2 regions of the Kitasatospora sp. NPDC092039 genome follow, and region 1 is predicted to be linked to the other one. Evidence: riboswitches for the same ligand, from Rfam matches in the RefSeq annotation. Region 1 holds a riboswitch; the other holds the start of a gene.
The links. Region 1 has a riboswitch for glycine ahead of gcvP (aminomethyl-transferring glycine dehydrogenase). Riboswitches for the same ligand answer to the same signal wherever they lie in the genome.
Positions count from the first base shown of each region.

Region 1 (8,038 bases):
GTCGCCGAAGCGGCCCAGGAGAGGAGTCAGCACGGCTGCGGAGAGCAGGTTGGCGGTCATCAGCCAGGTGATGCTGGACGCGGAGACGTTCAGTTCCTTGGCCAGCGAGGGCAGGATCGGGACGACCGCGGTCTGCACCACGCTGAACGACAGCATCGCCAGGATGAGGGCCGGCAGGACCCGGGCGCTGCTCTGCTTCTCGGCCGCGGTGGTGGGCTGTGGTGCCTCACTCACGGTTGCTTCCTCTCGTACATAGTGAATGAACTGAAGTAACCATGCCGGGTGATACTTCAGAGTGTCAAATATCGAGTGGTTAAGCTTTGGCAAAGGCGAACGGTCCGGTACGCGACAAGGGCCCCGGACGGTGTCCGGGGCCCTTGTCGCGCGGTGGTGTCAGACGAGCGGCCGTACGGGGGCCGGGCGGGACGAGGCGGCGGCCGGGGTCGAGTCGGTCGGCGAGCCGTGGGCCTGGCCGGCGGTGGTGTCGTGGACTTCGACGTGCTCGCGGCGGAGCTCCTCCCGGACCATCTCCTCGGTGGTGTACCGCTCGACGATCAGGCGGACCCGCTCGATGGGGGCGAGGTGCTTGTGGACCACCGGGCGTTCCTCGCGGAGGGTGACCTCCTCGACGGCCTCGGCGATGTCCTTCTCGGTGAGCGCGGCACGCTCGGCCTCGCTGACCGGCATCCGTTCGACCCGGACGCGCTCCCGGACCACCGGGACGCGGCGCTCGACCTGTTCGGTCGTCACGTACTTGCGCAGCTTCGCGGTGCCGAGGGTGTGCCACTCGGTGGTGATCTCCAGCCGCTCCTCGCGGCAGGTGATCTCGACCGGGCCGCTGGGAGCGGAGCCGGTGTTCGCGGCGGTGGTCGTGGTGGGGGCGGACGCCGCCGGGGCGGGCGCGGGGGCCGGCTGCGAGTGCGGCCTCGGCTCCAGGGCGGGCGCCACGGACGGGGTGGTCGGCGGGGCGGTCGAGGCGGTGCTGGCGGCCGCGGGAGTGCTGAGGGTCCGCATGTCGGCCTCCGGGGCGGTCCTGGTGGTGTCGGCGACGGTGAGGGTCGGGGCGGTGGAGCCGGGCGCGGCGGCGGCGGGAACCGGGGTCCTGGCCGGGGCCGGCTCGGGCGAGCGCTCGGGACTGTGGAAGGTGAGCGGCTTGGCCGGGGCCGCCGCGGTGGTGGTGGCGGCTGCTGCCGTGGTGCCGAAGTCGAGGTCGGGCTGCTTGGCGTGGCTGCCGTTCTCGCCGTTCGGGCGGCCGTCCATCGAGGTGTCGAGCCCGTAGTAGCGGTAGAGCTGGAGCTCCTGGGCGGGGGACAGGTGCTGGCCGACGCCGAAGTCCGGCGACTCCTTCACCAGCGACTTGTCGTACGGCACCCGGAGTTCCTCGCCGGAGAACTCGCTCGTGGTCAGCGGGACGAAGGCGTCCCGGCCGAAGATGCCGGTCCGGACCGCGGCCCACTCCGGCCGGCCGGTGGCGTCGTCCAGGTAGACCTCGTCGACCGTGCCGATCTTGTCTCCGTTGCGGTCGACGGCCTTGTGACCGATGAGGTCCCGTGGGTCGATGTCGGTCTGCACTCTTTCCTCCCGTGCGCTGAGCCTGCGGAAGTCCCGCAGAAAGGCGGCCGGAGCACCCGTGCCGGTCGCCACTTCACACCAAAAGCCATGAATCGGGCGGTCGCTACCGGGGTGCGCCCGGACGGGCGGCGCGCTGGACCGTCCGGGGGACGCGCGTAGACCCCGAGTGACCTGACGCACCCGTGATCGGAGGGCCTCCCGCTGGTACCCTGGGCGGCGACCGCAGAGCCCGCTCGGGAGAGTCTCCGACCGCGAAAACCGCTGGTCGGGGCGCCGAAGGAGCAACTCCTCCCCGGAATCTCTCAGGCATCCGTACCGTGTGGGGTAGGTCACTCTGGAAAGCAGGGCAGGAGTGTCGGCATGGGAGCCGGCGATCACCACCCTCACCGACGGTGCAAGCCGGCGGGGTGCCACAGCGCTCCGTGCGGGTGAAGCTCTCAGGTCCCGATGACAGAGGGGGAGGCCTGTCGGGTCCGCCCGCCCCGGTTCGTCCGCTGTGCGCAGCGGCGACGGCCGGCCGGCGTGCGTACCCCCGCCGGTCCGTGACCAGGAGGCCTCGACCACCATGAACGCCCAGCCGAACGCGGGACGCCCCACCAGCGCCTCGACCCTCACCGAGCTTGAGCTGGCCAGCCCCTTCGAGAACCGCCACATCGGCCCCGACGCCGCCGCGCAGGAGAAGATGCTGGCGTCCGTCGGCTACGGCTCGCTGGACGAGCTCGCGGCCACCGCGGTGCCCGAGGCGATCCGTTCCATCACCGCCCTGGACCTGCCCGCGGGCCGGACCGAGGCCCAGGTCCTGGCCGAGCTGCGCGAGCTGGCCGGCCGCAACCAGGTGCTCCAGCCGATGATCGGCCTGGGCTACTACGGCACCTTCACCCCGCCGGTGGTCCTGCGCAACGTCATGGAGAACCCGGCCTGGTACACCGCCTACACCCCGTACCAGCCGGAGATCTCGCAGGGCCGCCTGGAGGCGCTGCTCAACTTCCAGACCGTGGTCTCCGACCTGACCGGCCTGCCGACCTCCGGCTCCTCGCTGCTGGACGAGGGCACCGCCGCCGCCGAGGCGATGGCGCTGGCCCGCCGCGTCACCAAGGTCAAGGGCGGTGTCTTCCTGGTCGACGCCGAGACCCTGCCGCAGACCGTCGCGGTGATCAACACCCGCGCGGTGCCGACCGGCGTCGAGGTCGTCGTCGCCGACCTGTCCGAGGGCATCCCGGCCGAGATCGCCGAGCGCGGCGTCTTCGGCGTGCTGCTCCAGTACCCGGGCGCCACCGGCGTGGTCCGCGACCTCGCCCCGGTGATCGAGCAGGCGCACGGCCTGGGCGCGATCGTCGCCGTCGCCGCCGACCTGCTCGCGCTGACCCTGCTCAAGTCCCCGGGCTCGCTGGGCGCCGACATCGCCTGCGGCACCTCGCAGCGCTTCGGCGTCCCGATGGGCTTCGGCGGCCCGCACGCCGGCTACCTGTCGGTGCGCGCGGAGTACGCCCGCTCGCTGCCCGGCCGCCTGGTCGGCGTCTCCGTCGACGCCGACGGCAACCGCGCCTACCGCCTGGCGCTGCAGACCCGCGAGCAGCACATCCGCCGCGAGAAGGCCACCAGCAACATCTGCACCGCCCAGGTGCTGCTCGCCGTGATGGCCTCGATGTACGCCGTCTACCACGGCCCGGACGGCCTGGCCGACATCGCCCGCCGCACCCACCGCTACGCCGCCGCCCTCGCCGAGGGCCTGCGGGCCGGCGGCGTCGAGCTGCTGCACGGCGAGTTCTTCGACACCGTCACCGCCGTCGTCCCGGGCCGCGCCGCCGAGATCGCCGCCGCCGCCCGCGCCAACGGCATCAACCTGTACCAGGACGGCGAGGACCGGATCTCCGTCTCCACCGACGAGACCACCACCCGCGAGCACCTGGCCGGCGTCTGGGCCGCGTTCGGCGTCCCCGCCGCCGAGGTCGCCGAGGCCGCCGACGCGCTGCCCGCCGCGCTGCTGCGCGAGGACGAGTACCTGACCCACCCGGTCTTCCACAGCCACCGCTCGGAGACCGCCATGCTGCGCTACCTGCGCCGCCTGTCGGACCGGGACTACGCGTTGGACCGTGGCATGATCCCGCTGGGCTCCTGCACCATGAAGCTCAACGCGACCACCGAGATGGAGGCGGTGACCTGGCCGGAGTTCGGCCAGCTGCACCCCTTCGCGCCGATCGACCAGGCCCAGGGCTACCTGACCCTGATCCGCCAGCTGGAGCAGCAGCTGGCCGAGGTGACCGGCTACGACGCCGTGTCGATCCAGCCGAACGCGGGCTCGCAGGGCGAGCTGGCCGGTCTGCTGGCCGTCCGCGCCTACCACCACGCCAACGGCGACACCCAGCGCGACGTCTGCCTGATCCCGTCCTCGGCGCACGGCACCAACGCGGCCTCCGCGGTGATGGCCGGCATGCGCGTGGTCGTGGTGAAGACCCTGGTCGACGGAGACGTGGACGTCGACGACCTGAAGGCCAAGATCGAGCAGCACCGCGACAACCTCGCCGTGCTGATGGTCACCTACCCGTCCACCCACGGCGTGTACGAGACCCAGATCACCGACATCTGCGCCCTGGTGCACGAGGCCGGCGGCCAGGTGTACGTGGACGGCGCCAACCTGAACGCCCTGGTCGGCCTCGCCAAGCCGGGCAAGTTCGGCGCGGACGTCTCGCACCTGAACCTGCACAAGACCTTCTGCATCCCGCACGGCGGTGGCGGCCCGGGCGTCGGCCCGGTCGCGGTGCGCGCCCACCTGGCGCCGTACCTGCCGAACCACCCGCTGCAGGAGGAGGCCGGCCCGGCCACCGGCGTCGGCCCGATCTCGGCCGCGCCGTGGGGCTCGGCGGCCATCCTGCCGATCTCCTGGGCGTACGTCCGGCTGATGGGCGGCGAGGGCCTCAAGCACGCGACCCAGATCGCGGTGCTGAACGCCAACTACATCGCCAAGCGCCTGGCGCCGCACTTCCCGGTGCTCTACACCGGCCCGGGCGGGCTGGTCGCGCACGAGTGCATCATCGACCTGCGCCCGCTGACCAAGGAGACGGGCGTGACGGTGGACGACATCGCCAAGCGCCTGATCGACTACGGCTTCCACGCGCCGACGATGTCGTTCCCGGTGGCCGGCACGCTGATGATCGAGCCGACCGAGTCCGAGGACCTGCACGAGATCGACCGGTTCTGCGACGCGATGATCACCATCCGGGCCGAGATCGACAAGGTCGGCTCGGGCGAGTGGGCGGCCGACGACAACCCGCTGCGCAACGCCCCGCACACCGCCGCCACGCTGGCCGGCGACTGGGCGCACGGCTACTCGCGGCAGGAGGCGGTCTTCCCGGCAGGTGTGAACCCGGCCGACAAGTACTGGCCGCCGGTGAGCCGGATCGACGGCGCGTACGGCGACCGCAACCTGGTCTGCTCCTGCCCGCCGCTGGACGAGTACGGCGTCTGACCGGACCGGGCCCCGGAGGTCCGGGTCGGACGGCAGGGCCCCGGCGGAGTTTCCGCCGGGGCCCTGCCCGTTGCGCCGGTCGAGTCGGCGGCTGCCCCCGCCGTACGGACGGACCGGGTGGTCAGGCCGCGTGGGCGACGGGGCGGCGCGGGGCGATCACCCGGCCGTCGGGCAGCAGTTCCCCGGTGTCCTCGAACAGGACGACGCCGTTGCAGAGCAGGCTCCAGCCCTGCTCCGGATGGCGGGCCACCGACGCGGCCGCCTCGCGGTCCTCGGACTCGGCCGTCGGGCACTCAGGACGGTGCTGGCACATACGCGTACCCTCGCTTCGCTCTGCGATCCTCCCCGTGGTGCGGCGCCGGAGGTCGTACCGTCCGGAACCGCCGCGGTGGTCGGATCCTGTCCGCACGCCGGCCAGGTGTGGACCGGCGTTCAAGTGGGTAGGACAGGTGGTCCTTCCACGCTGGTTCCCAGTGTCGGCATCCTGCGACCCGCGCGCAGGGATTTCGTGACATGCGCCACAACTCCCGGGCAGAGATCACCCGTTCAGGTGGGGCCGACGGGAAAAGACGCACCAGTGGGTCAGCCGGGGCATGGCCCGATGAGGCCATGCCGGATGGCTCGTTCGGGTGGTCGCCGATCGGGTGGGGGCCTTCGCGGCGGGCCGGGAGGGTGCGCGGGCGCCGCCGAGGTCGTCGGGAGGGTGCGCGGGCGCGGTCGAGGGCCGTCGGGCGGGTGGGCCCGGCGGCCCTCGGGGTCGTCGGCGGGTGTCAGGAGGAGCCGAGCAGCAGCGGCCGGGGGAGCGGGGCGCGGACGAGCAGCGGCAGCAGCTCGGCGGCCGGGTAGGCGCGGTGGGCGGTGACGCCGAGCGGGGCCGGGGCCAGCGGGATCAGCAGGTCGGCGGCCGGGCCGGCGTCGGGGCTGTGCAGCCACAGCGCCGTGGCGTACTGGCCGGGGAAGGTCAGCAGCCGGGGCTGTTGGCGGGTCCGGGAGCTCTGGGCGAGCTGCCAGGCCTCGCGCAGCGCCCGGACCGTCGAGTCGAGGTAGGGGCCGGCGGTGAAGTGGGAGAAGCTGTGGCCCTCGGCGCTCTGCACGACCTCGGCGGCGGCGGCCACCTCGGCGCCGTCCTTGATCAGGAAGCGCCAGCCGGTGCGGCGGGCGGCCGGCAGCTCCGGCCGCGGGCCGTCGAGGACGTGCACCGCGAGCGGGTGGGCGGGGAGCAGTGGGCCGGTCGGATGACGCAGGGCTGCGGCGGCGGGCTGGCGCAGTGCGGTCTCCGAGTCGAGCGCGCCCAGGACCGCGCGCAGGGCGCTCGGTGGGGGCTGGGGGGGTTGCAGAGTCATGGCGGGTCCGCCTCTCCTAGCGAGATCGGCGTGCGAGTGCGGCATACCGGCGTGGCGGGCGACGCGTCCTCGATGACGGGGCCCGGCCGTGTCCGGTTGTGCAGGATCGCGGTGCCCGGCACGGTCGCCGCCGTCGACGTGGGGTTCGGAGCGGGGCGGGCCGGCCGGAGCGCTGTGCGAATTCGAACAGGTGCGCAGGGTGATCTGTTTATCACAGGCAGTGGCGCCGAGCAAGTCCACAGTTCCTCTGATTTTCCGTCAGATGCCTTGCAATGCAAGCCAGTACGCGCGATCGGGTATCGATCTTCGAGGTGGGCATGATGCTTGCACGGTCGGTCGACCGGGTGCTCGACGGGGTGGCTCTGGAGGAGGGGACCGTGGGCGAGAAGGTCGTGGCGACTCGGGCGGAACTGGCGGACCGGCAGCAGTACCGGCGCAAGCTCCACGCCTGTCTCGAAGCGCTCGGACGGATGCTCCGGGAGGACCGGTTCGACCGGCCGCGGGCCGTGGTGGGCCTGGAGATCGAGCTCAACCTGGCCGACGAGCAGGGCCTGCCGGCCATGAACAACGCGCAGGTGCTGAGCGCGATCGGCTCCAGCGACTTCCAGACCGAGCTGGGCCGGTTCAACATCGAGGTCAACATCACGCCGCACCGGCTCTGCGGGCACGTCTTCGAGGACCTGCGCGAGGAGATCGACACCGGGCTGCGCTACGCCGACCGGCGGGCGGCCGAGGTGGGCGCCCGGATCGTGATGGTGGGCATCCTGCCGACCCTGGAGCACGCCCACACCGGGCTGGACGCGATGAGCCACAACCAGCGGTACAGCCTGCTCAGCGACCAGATCCTGGCCGCCCGCGGGGAGGACATCGCGCTGGACATCGAAGGGGTCGAGCACCTCCAGCTGGAGTCGATCACCATGGTGGCCGAGGCCGCCGCCACCTCGCTCCAGCTGCACCTCCAGGTGACCCCGGAGCGGTTCTCCTCGGTCTGGAACGCGGCCCAGGCGATCTGCGGGCCGCAGCTCGCGCTCGGCGCCAACTCGCCCTTCCTGTTCGGCCGGGAGCTGTGGCGGGAGACCCGTCCGGTGCTCTTCCAGCAGGCCTGCGACACCCGTACGGCGGAGCTCAAGGCGCAGGGCGTGCGCCCGATCACCTGGTTCGGCGAGCGCTGGGTGGACTCGGCGTACGACCTGTTCGAGGAGAACCTGCGGTACTTCCCCGCGCTGCTGCCGATCTGCGACGACGAGGACCCGCTGAAGGTGCTGGCCTCCGGCGTCGCGCCCAGGCTCGCCGAGATGCGGCTGCACAACGGCACCATCTACCGCTGGAACCGCCCGGTGTACGACGTCGCGGGCGGGGTGGCGCACCTGCGGGTGGAGAACCGGGCGCTGCCTGCCGGACCGACGGTCGCCGACACGCTGGCCAACGCCGCCTTCTACTACGGGCTGGTGCGGGTGCTCGCCGAGCAGCCCCGGCCGATCTGGACCCGGCTGCCGTTCGAGCGGGCGGACGAGAACTTCCAGCAGGGCGCCCGGTACGGGATCGACGCGGTGTTCCAGTGGCCGCGCCCCGGCCGGGCCGGGCGCGGCGGTGGGCTGCAGACCGTGTCCGCCGTCGACCTGGTGCTGAACGAGCTGCTGCCGATGGCCTACCAGGG
Region 1 covers NZ_JBIVSD010000018.1:167,056-175,093, reverse strand. The annotation lists gene ACIQI7_RS30230 (MFS transporter) at 1-234, opposite strand, end outside; gene ACIQI7_RS30225 (PRC and DUF2382 domain-containing protein) at 394-1,572, opposite strand; glycine riboswitch at 1,797-1,900, shown strand; gene gcvP (aminomethyl-transferring glycine dehydrogenase) at 2,138-5,038, shown strand; gene ACIQI7_RS30215 (DUF5999 family protein) at 5,160-5,351, opposite strand; gene ACIQI7_RS30210 (hypothetical protein) at 5,809-6,381, opposite strand; gene ACIQI7_RS30205 (glutamate--cysteine ligase) at 6,759-8,038, shown strand, end outside.

Region 2 (8,038 bases), on a different contig from region 1:
GATGGCCACGGGGGACGTCCTTGTCTGGTCTCGTGGAAGGACTTGCGGGCAGGGAGGGGCCGACACGGGACGGGGCACCGCGCGCACAGTCCAGTGTGCGCGGTGCCCCGGGGTGCCAGGTACGCCGGAGGGGTGAGGCCCGTCACCCCGCCCGAAGGATCACCGGAGTGATCAGAGGTTCGGGTACAGCGGGTACTTCTCGGCCAGGGCGGCGACCCGGGCCTTCAGGGCGTCCGCGACGGTCTCGTCGAAGGCGGGCTTGAGCGCCTCGGCGATGATGTCGGCGACCTCGCGGAAGTCCTCGGCCTGGAAGCCGCGGGTGGCCAGGGCCGGGGTGCCGATGCGCAGGCCCGAGGTGACCATCGGCGGGCGCGGGTCGTTCGGGATCGCGTTGCGGTTGACGGTGATGCCGACCTCGTGCAGCCGGTCCTCGGCCTGCTGGCCGTCGAGCTGGCTGTTGCGCAGGTCGACCAGGACCAGGTGGACGTCGGTGCCGCCGGAGAGCACGGACGCGCCGGCCTCGGCCACGTCGGCCTGGAGCAGGCGCTCGGCGAGGATGCGGGCGCCGTCCAGGGTGCGCTGCTGGCGCTCCTTGAACTCCTCCGAGGCCGCGACCTTGAAGGCGACCGCCTTGCCGGCGATCACGTGCTCCAGCGGGCCGCCCTGCTGGCCGGGGAAGACCGCGGAGTTGATCTTCTTGGCGTACTCGGCCTTGGACAGGATGACGCCGCCGCGCGGGCCGCCCAGGGTCTTGTGGGTGGTGGTGGTGACCACGTCCGCGTACGGGACCGGGTTCGGGTGCAGCCCGGCGGCCACCAGACCGGCGAAGTGCGCCATGTCCACCATGAGCAGCGCGCCGACCTCGTCGGCGATCCGGCGGAACGCGGCGAAGTCGAGCTGGCGCGGGTAGGCCGACCAGCCGGCGATGATCAGCTTCGGCTGGTGCTCCTTGGCGAGGCGCTCGACCTCGGCCATGTCGACCTGACCGGTCTTCTCGTCCACGTGGTACGCGGCCACGTTGTAGAGCTTGCCGGAGAAGTTGATCTTCATGCCGTGGGTCAGGTGACCGCCGTGGGCCAGGGACAGGCCCAGGATGGTGTCGCCCGGCTGGATCAGCGCGAACATCGCGGCGGCGTTGGCCTGCGCGCCGGAGTGCGGCTGGACGTTGGCGTGCTCGGCGCCGAACAGCGCCTTGATGCGGTCGATCGCGATCTGCTCGACCACGTCGACGTGCTCGCAGCCGCCGTAGTAGCGGCGGCCGGGATAGCCCTCCGCGTACTTGTTGGTGAGCACCGAGCCCTGGGCCTCCATGACCGCCACCGGGGCGAAGTTCTCGGAGGCGATCATCTCCAGGGTGGTCTGCTGGCGGTGCAGCTCGGCGTCGACCGCGGCGGCGATCTCCGGGTCGAGGGCGTGCAGGGACTGGTTGAGAACCGTCATGGTGTGGTCTTCCCGGGAGGAGGAGGGAAAGGGGCCGGGGCGGGGCGGCCGCCGCGCGACCGCCCCTGGCAGGCGGATCAGCCCTGGGGGTTGGTGAGCGCGTCGTACTCGGCGGCGCTGAGCAGCTCGTCGGTGGCCTCGACGCGCACCTTGAACAGCCAGCCGCCCTCGAACGGGGCGCTGTTGACCAGGGCGTTGTCGTCCAGGACGTCCTGGTTGACCTCGGTGACCTCGCCGGTCACCGGGGAGTACAGGTCGCTGACCGACTTGGTGGACTCCAGCTCGCCGCAGGTCTCGCCGGCGGTCACGGTGTCACCGACCTCGGGGAGCTGCACGTAGACGATGTCACCGAGCGCGTCGGCGGCGTGCGCGGTGATGCCGACCGTGGAGACACCCTCCGCGTCCGCGGCGGTCAGCCACTCGTGCTCCTTGGTGTACTGCAGGTGCTGGGGGTTGCTCATGGCGTCATTCTCCAGGATGGGAAGCGGGTACGACGAAGCGGGCCGCCGCGCGGACGGCCGCGACGTGCGTGTATGGGGAAAACCGGGGCCCGCGGGGGCTCAGCGGGCGCGCTTGTAGAACGGCAGCGCGACGACCTGGACGGGCTCGTGCTTGCCGCGCACGTCCACCGCGACGGTGGTGCCGGGGGCGGCGTGGGCGGCGTCGACGTAGGCCATCGCGATCGGCTGCCCCAGCGTCGGGGACGGCGCGCCGGAGGTGATCCGGCCGATCGGCTCGCCGTCGGCGGAGACCACGGTGTACTCGGCGCGCGGCACCCGCTTGCCGTCGGAGACCAGGCCGACCAGCACCTTCGGCGGGTTGGTCTCGGCCGCGGCGGCGGCCTGCTCCAGCGCCTTGCGGCCGACGAACGCGCCCTCGTTGGTGGTCTTGTCGAAGCGGACGACCCGGCCCAGGCCGGCGTCGAACGGGGTGAGGTCGGTGGACAGCTCGTGCCCGTACAGCGGCATGCCGGCCTCCAGGCGCAGCGTGTCGCGGCAGGACAGGCCGCACGGGACCAGGCCGTGGCCCTCGCCCGCGGCGGTCAGCGCCTGCCAGACCGGCTCGGCGTCGACCGGGTGGCAGAAGATCTCGAAGCCGTCCTCGCCGGTGTAGCCGGTGCGGGCGAGCAGCACGTCGCGGCCGTCCACCTGGGCCGGGAGGATCGCGTAGTACTTCAGGCCGGGCAGGTCGGCGTCGGTGGTCTTCGCCAGGACGGCGGTGGCCTCCGGGCCCTGGACGGCGATCAGCGCGTAGGTGTCGCGGTCGTCGGTGACGACGGCGTCGAAGCCCTTGGCGCGGGCGATCAGCTCGTCGAGGACCAGCTGGGCGTTGGAGGCGTTGGCGACGACCAGGAAGGCGTCCTCGCGCAGGCGGTAGACGATCAGGTCGTCCAGGATGCCGCCGTCCTCGGCGCAGATCATGGTGTAGCGGGCGCGCAGCACGCCCAGCGCGGAGACGAAGCCGACCAGCGCGTGGTCCAGCATCTCGCCGGCCTGCGGGCCGGTGACGGTGATCTCGCCCATGTGCGAGAGGTCGAACAGGCCGGCCTTGGTGCGGACCGCGAGGTGCTCCTCGCGCTCGCTGCCGTAGCGCAGCGGCATGTCCCAGCCGGCGAAGTCGGTCATGGTCGCGCCGAGGGCGCGGTGCAGCGCGTCGAGCGCGGTCAGGCGGAGGGACGACATGGCCAGGAACTCCTCGGTCGGGGCACTCAGGGGTGCGCGCACCGGACCGGACCCGCTCGGGGGCCGACCCTGCGCGCGGGCATGCGGCGGCGTGGGTCTCCCCATCTGTCGTCGAACCTGAGAGCTTCACCGCCCACCTGCCCGCAGCTGTTTCCAGCTTGGGGGACAGCATGGCGGCTTGCACCGTGGGTGGGCGCACGACAGGGCCGGGCGCCGCTTTCCAGATGTGCCTAACCCGTGCGGTAGGGGTGCCTGAGAGATTCCGGGGAGGACTTGCTCCTTCGGCGCCGGCTGTGCCTGAACGGCACTCCGGGCTCTCCCGCGCGGGTTCGAGCGGCCGGTATGGAGTTGTGGGGGCCCGCGGCGCATGCCGTCGGACGCGCACATCATGGCACGTCCGGGACGACGAGGGGAGGGGGGACCCGGTCACACCGCGCGGGACCCGAACACGAGTCCTGACCGCGCCCCCGCGCGCCTCTAGACTGCTGCGCGTCGGCGCAGCAGAGGGCGGCCGAACGGCAGAGGGCGGAATCGGCGGCGCATGGGGTACCCGGTGGAGCAGCAGCAGGGGTGGGGCGGACCGGAGGAGGCGCCGGCGGGCGGCTCCTGGCCGGCCAACGAGCTGGAGCAGGTGCTGACCGCGGCCCTGGGCGACCCGGGCGCGACGCCGCGGGTGATCGAGGTGCTGGCGCGCAGCCAGGTGTGGGTGCCGCTGCCGGCCGGGGGCGACCCGCAGGGGCAGTCGCTGGACCTGCCGACGATCGAGCTGGGCGGCGACCCGTACGTACCGGTGTTCTCCTCGCAGGAGGTGTTCCTCCAGCAGGCGCCCGGGATGGCCTTCGCGATCGCGCCGGTGTGGGAGTTCGCCCGCGGGCTGCCGCTGGGCGTGGGCATCGCGGTGAACCCGGAAGCGGTGGTGGGCCTCCCGGTCCCGCCGCAGGGCGTCGCCGAACTGCGCCGCGGCCCCCGCGAGGACCGCTGGGACGGCGCCGGCGACCTGGCGCCGACCGGCGGGCGGGTGGCGCTGCGCGAGCCGGTGCCGGGCGAGGACCCGGAGCACTTCCTGGCCGCCTGCCGGGCCGAACTCTCGGCGCTGCCGGGTGTGCTGACCGCCCGCAGGGCGCTGGCCAGCATCGAGGGCGAGCCGACCGTGATGTTCGTGGGCGTCCAGTTGGACCCGGCGGCGCCGGCCGATCCGGCCGCGGTGAACGACGCGCTCGGCCGAGCGCTGGGAACCGCGCCGCTGCCCGGCGGCGTCCACCTCGTACTGCTCGACCTCGCCGACGACCCGGTGGTCGAGTGGCTGCTCACCCGGGTACTGCCCTTCTATACGCGGGCGTGAGCGGGTTCGTATCAGAGGCACGTCGCCGTGGCGGTGGCCGGTGCCGCGCCATAGGGTGCGTGCAGACGGCCGACGGGCCGGCGGGTTGAGGGAAAGAGGCGCGGCGAGGTGGGCGCATGAGTGCGGGAACGGGAGCGGGCGGTGTGCCGGGGGCCTGGGGCCAGGCACCGGTCGCCGGGCGCCCGGGAGCTGATCCCGGCGCGTTGGAGCGCGCCCTGGGCGATGTCGCGCCGGAGCGCTACGACGCGTACGAGCGGCTGCTGCACGCGCTGGCGGACGGCCGGGTCTGGATGCTGCTGTGGCACGGCACGCCGGGCAGCCCGGACGCGCAGTACGGGAACATGGAGATCAGCGGCCACGGCTACGCGCCGGCCGTCACCTCGCCCGAACAACTGACCTCCTCCGGCTGGGCGCGGGCCCACGAGGTCATCTCCGGCCGGGAGATCGCGGCCTCGCTGTACCGCACCCGCTGGGGCCTGTGGCTCAACCCGCACGCGCCCGGCGGGGGCGTCGGGGTGCCGTGGGCGGACCTGCGGCGGGTCGCCGCGGGCCTGGACCGGCTGCCGGCCGGGCCGTTGAAGCTGAGCGAGCCGCAGCTGAACGCCCAGCCGTTCTTCGCGCTGCTGGAGCGGCAGGCCGGCGAGGTGCGCGCGGTACGGGCGCTGCGCCGGGCCTGGGTGCAGCCCGCGGTGGGGGAGCCGTACCTGGCGATCGGCCTCGACCTGTACGAGAGCTCGCCGCCGGCGGTGGAGGCGGTGCGGGCGCTGATGCGGCGCGCGATCGCGGTGGCCCCGGAGGGGCTCGCGGTGTCCACGGTGGCGATGTCGGACGAGTACGACCCGGTGGCGCTGTGGATGCGCGCCAACGCCCGGCCGTTCTTCGACCGGGAGTCGGGCCGCCCGCCGACCGGTCCGTACCCGCCGGTGCCCCCGCCGCCGTACCCCGGGCACTCGATGCCGGGCTACGCGTACGGCACCCAGCCGCCGGCGCCGGGCTGGCAGCAGCCGTCGCCGCAGCGGCCTTGGCCCGGCTACCCCGGGCGCTGATTCCCGAAACCCATTCCCGCGAAGCCGACTTGATTGTCCGTCAAGTCGGCTTCGATGCTTTCCGGACGAATTTCCGGATGTGCGGCCCGGTCATCTTGACATGGCAGTTACAGCCATGTGAAGAGGTGTATGCCGAAGATCGGGAAGGTGCATGCGCGCAGATCACAGTTGGGCATCTGTCGGTTGTCAGGGCTGGCGCAAGCCAGTTCGGATGGCAGAGAGTTCTGCGCAACGCACCGCGCGTGCTGGAACCCCACAAAGGTGAGCGCGCACGCCGACAGCCCGGCCACGCGACGCCCATCCCGCGTGGTGGCAGTGCCTGTGCACGAAGCACTGCCGTCAAGACCCGCTCCTCCTAAGCACTTCCGCACGTCCGCAGCCGCACCGCCGAAGCCGGCGACCGGCACCCGTGGGCCGGCCACCGTCGGCGAGGGGACCTACTGACCATGACCGCATCCGTGACCACCGCCGGGAACGATCCGGAGGCACCCGCCGCCGCAAGCCCGGCCAAGACGATCGAGGGCCGCTCCCTCGGTCAGATCGCCTGGACCCGCTTCAAGCGGGACAAGGCCGCCGTCGTCGGCGGCGTCGTGGTGATCCTGTTGATCCTGCTCGCCGTGCTGGCCAAGCCGATCGAGTCGCTGTTCGGGCTGGATCCGGACGCCCTCCACCAGGACCTGCTGGACGCCGACCTCGGTGGCCTGCCGTTCGGCGACTGGGGCGGCATGAGCTGGGAGCACCCGCTCGGCGTCGACCCGCTGCAGGGCCGTGACCTGCTGACCCGCGTCATCGAGGGCTCCTGGGTCTCCCTGCTGGTCGCCTTCGGCGCGACCGTGCTGTCCAACACCATCGGCACCGTGCTCGGCATCATGGCCGGCTACTACGGCGGCTGGGTGGACACCCTGATCAGCCGGGTGATGGACGTCTTCCTGGCCTTCCCGCTGCTGCTCTTCGCCATCGCGATCTCGACCTCGCTGCAGGGCGGCGCGTTCGGCCTGCACGGCCTGCCGCTGCACATCCTGGTGCTGATCTTCGTGATCGGCTTCTTCAACTGGCCCTACATGGGCCGGATCGTGCGCGGCCAGACGCTCTCGCTGCGCGAACGGGAGTTCGTCCACGCGGCCCGCAGCCTCGGCGCGCGCGGCCCGTTCATCCTGTTCAAGGAACTGCTGCCCAACCTGGTCGGTCCGATCCTGGTCTACTCGACCCTGCTGATCCCGACCAACATCCTCTTCGAGGCCGGGCTGAGCTTCCTCGGCGTCGGCATCCAGCCCCCGCAGGCCTCCTGGGGCGGGATGCTCCAGGACGCCATCCGGTACTACCAGGTGGACCCCCAGTACATGGTGGTCCCCGGGCTGGCGATCTTCGTCACCGTGCTCGCCTTCAACCTGCTCGGCGACGGCCTGCGCGACGCCCTCGATCCCAAGAGCAACTGACCCAGCGTCATCCACTGGCCCCGAGTCATCACATGACCCTGCGTCAGGACCCTCCACCGCCTCCACATCCCTCAAGGGGTTGATCTCACCCATGCGTAGGTCCCGTACCGTCGCCCTGACCGCTGCGGCCGCCGCCGCGGTCCTGGTCGTGACCGGTTGCACCAGCTCGTCGAAGAGCGGCGGCTCCTCCTCGGCCTCCGGCTCCGCCGGGGGCGGCGCCAACGCGGCCACCAAGAGCATCGTCAACGCCTCGGACAAGAAGGGCGGGACGGTGACCTACGAGATGAAGGGCACCCCGGACTCGCTCGACCCGGGCAACACGTACTACGCGTACATCTACAACTTCTCGCGGCTGTACTCCCGCGCGCTGACCACCTTCAACCCGGCGCCGGGCGAGGAGGGCAACAAGCTCGTCCCGGACCTCGCCGAGTCGATGGGTCAGCCGAGCGCGGACGGCCTGACCTGGACGTACAAGCTGCGGGCCGGCCTGAAGTACGACGACGGCACCCCGATCACCTCGAAGGACGTCAAGTACGCCGTCGAGCGCTCCAACTACACGGACGTGCTCACCAACGGCCCGACGTACTTCCGCAACCTGCTGGTCGACAACCCGACGCCGTACGAGGGTCCGTACAAGGACAAGGCCGGCGGCCTGAACTCGATCGAGACGCCGGACGACACCACGGTGGTCTTCCACCTCCAGCACCCGTTCGCGGACTTCGACTACCTGGTCAGCGCCCCGCAGACCGCGCCGGTCCCGCAGGCGAAGGACAACGGCGCCGAGTACGTCAAGCACGTCATGTCCTCGGGCGCCTACAAGTTCGAGTCCTACGAGGACGGCAAGCAGGCCGTCCTGGTGCCGAACACCAACTGGGACAAGAGCACCGACCCGATCCGCAAGCAGCTCGCGGACAAGATCGTGCTCCGGTTCAACATCGACCAGGCCACCATCGACAAGGACCTGCTGGCCGGCAACGCCCAGGTCGACCTGGTGGGCGCCGGCGTCGACCCGCAGACCCAGGCGCAGATCCTGCAGGACCCGAAGCTGAAGGCCAACACCGACAACGCCTACGGCGGTCGCCTGGTCTACAT
Region 2 covers NZ_JBIVSD010000008.1:290,354-298,391, forward strand. The annotation lists gene ACIQI7_RS18590 (L-serine ammonia-lyase) at 1-9, opposite strand, end outside; gene glyA (serine hydroxymethyltransferase) at 172-1,440, opposite strand; gene gcvH (glycine cleavage system protein GcvH) at 1,518-1,901, opposite strand; gene gcvT (glycine cleavage system aminomethyltransferase GcvT) at 2,001-3,122, opposite strand; glycine riboswitch at 3,353-3,454, opposite strand; gene ACIQI7_RS18610 (enhanced serine sensitivity protein SseB C-terminal domain-containing protein) at 3,664-4,464, shown strand; gene ACIQI7_RS18615 (enhanced serine sensitivity protein SseB C-terminal domain-containing protein) at 4,581-5,510, shown strand; gene ACIQI7_RS18620 (ABC transporter permease) at 5,957-6,946, shown strand; gene ACIQI7_RS18625 (ABC transporter substrate-binding protein) at 7,038-8,038, shown strand, end outside.
Region 2: it holds a riboswitch for glycine, as region 1 does, so the genes downstream of both, gcvT (glycine cleavage system aminomethyltransferase GcvT) here and gcvP (aminomethyl-transferring glycine dehydrogenase) in region 1, are expected to answer to the same signal.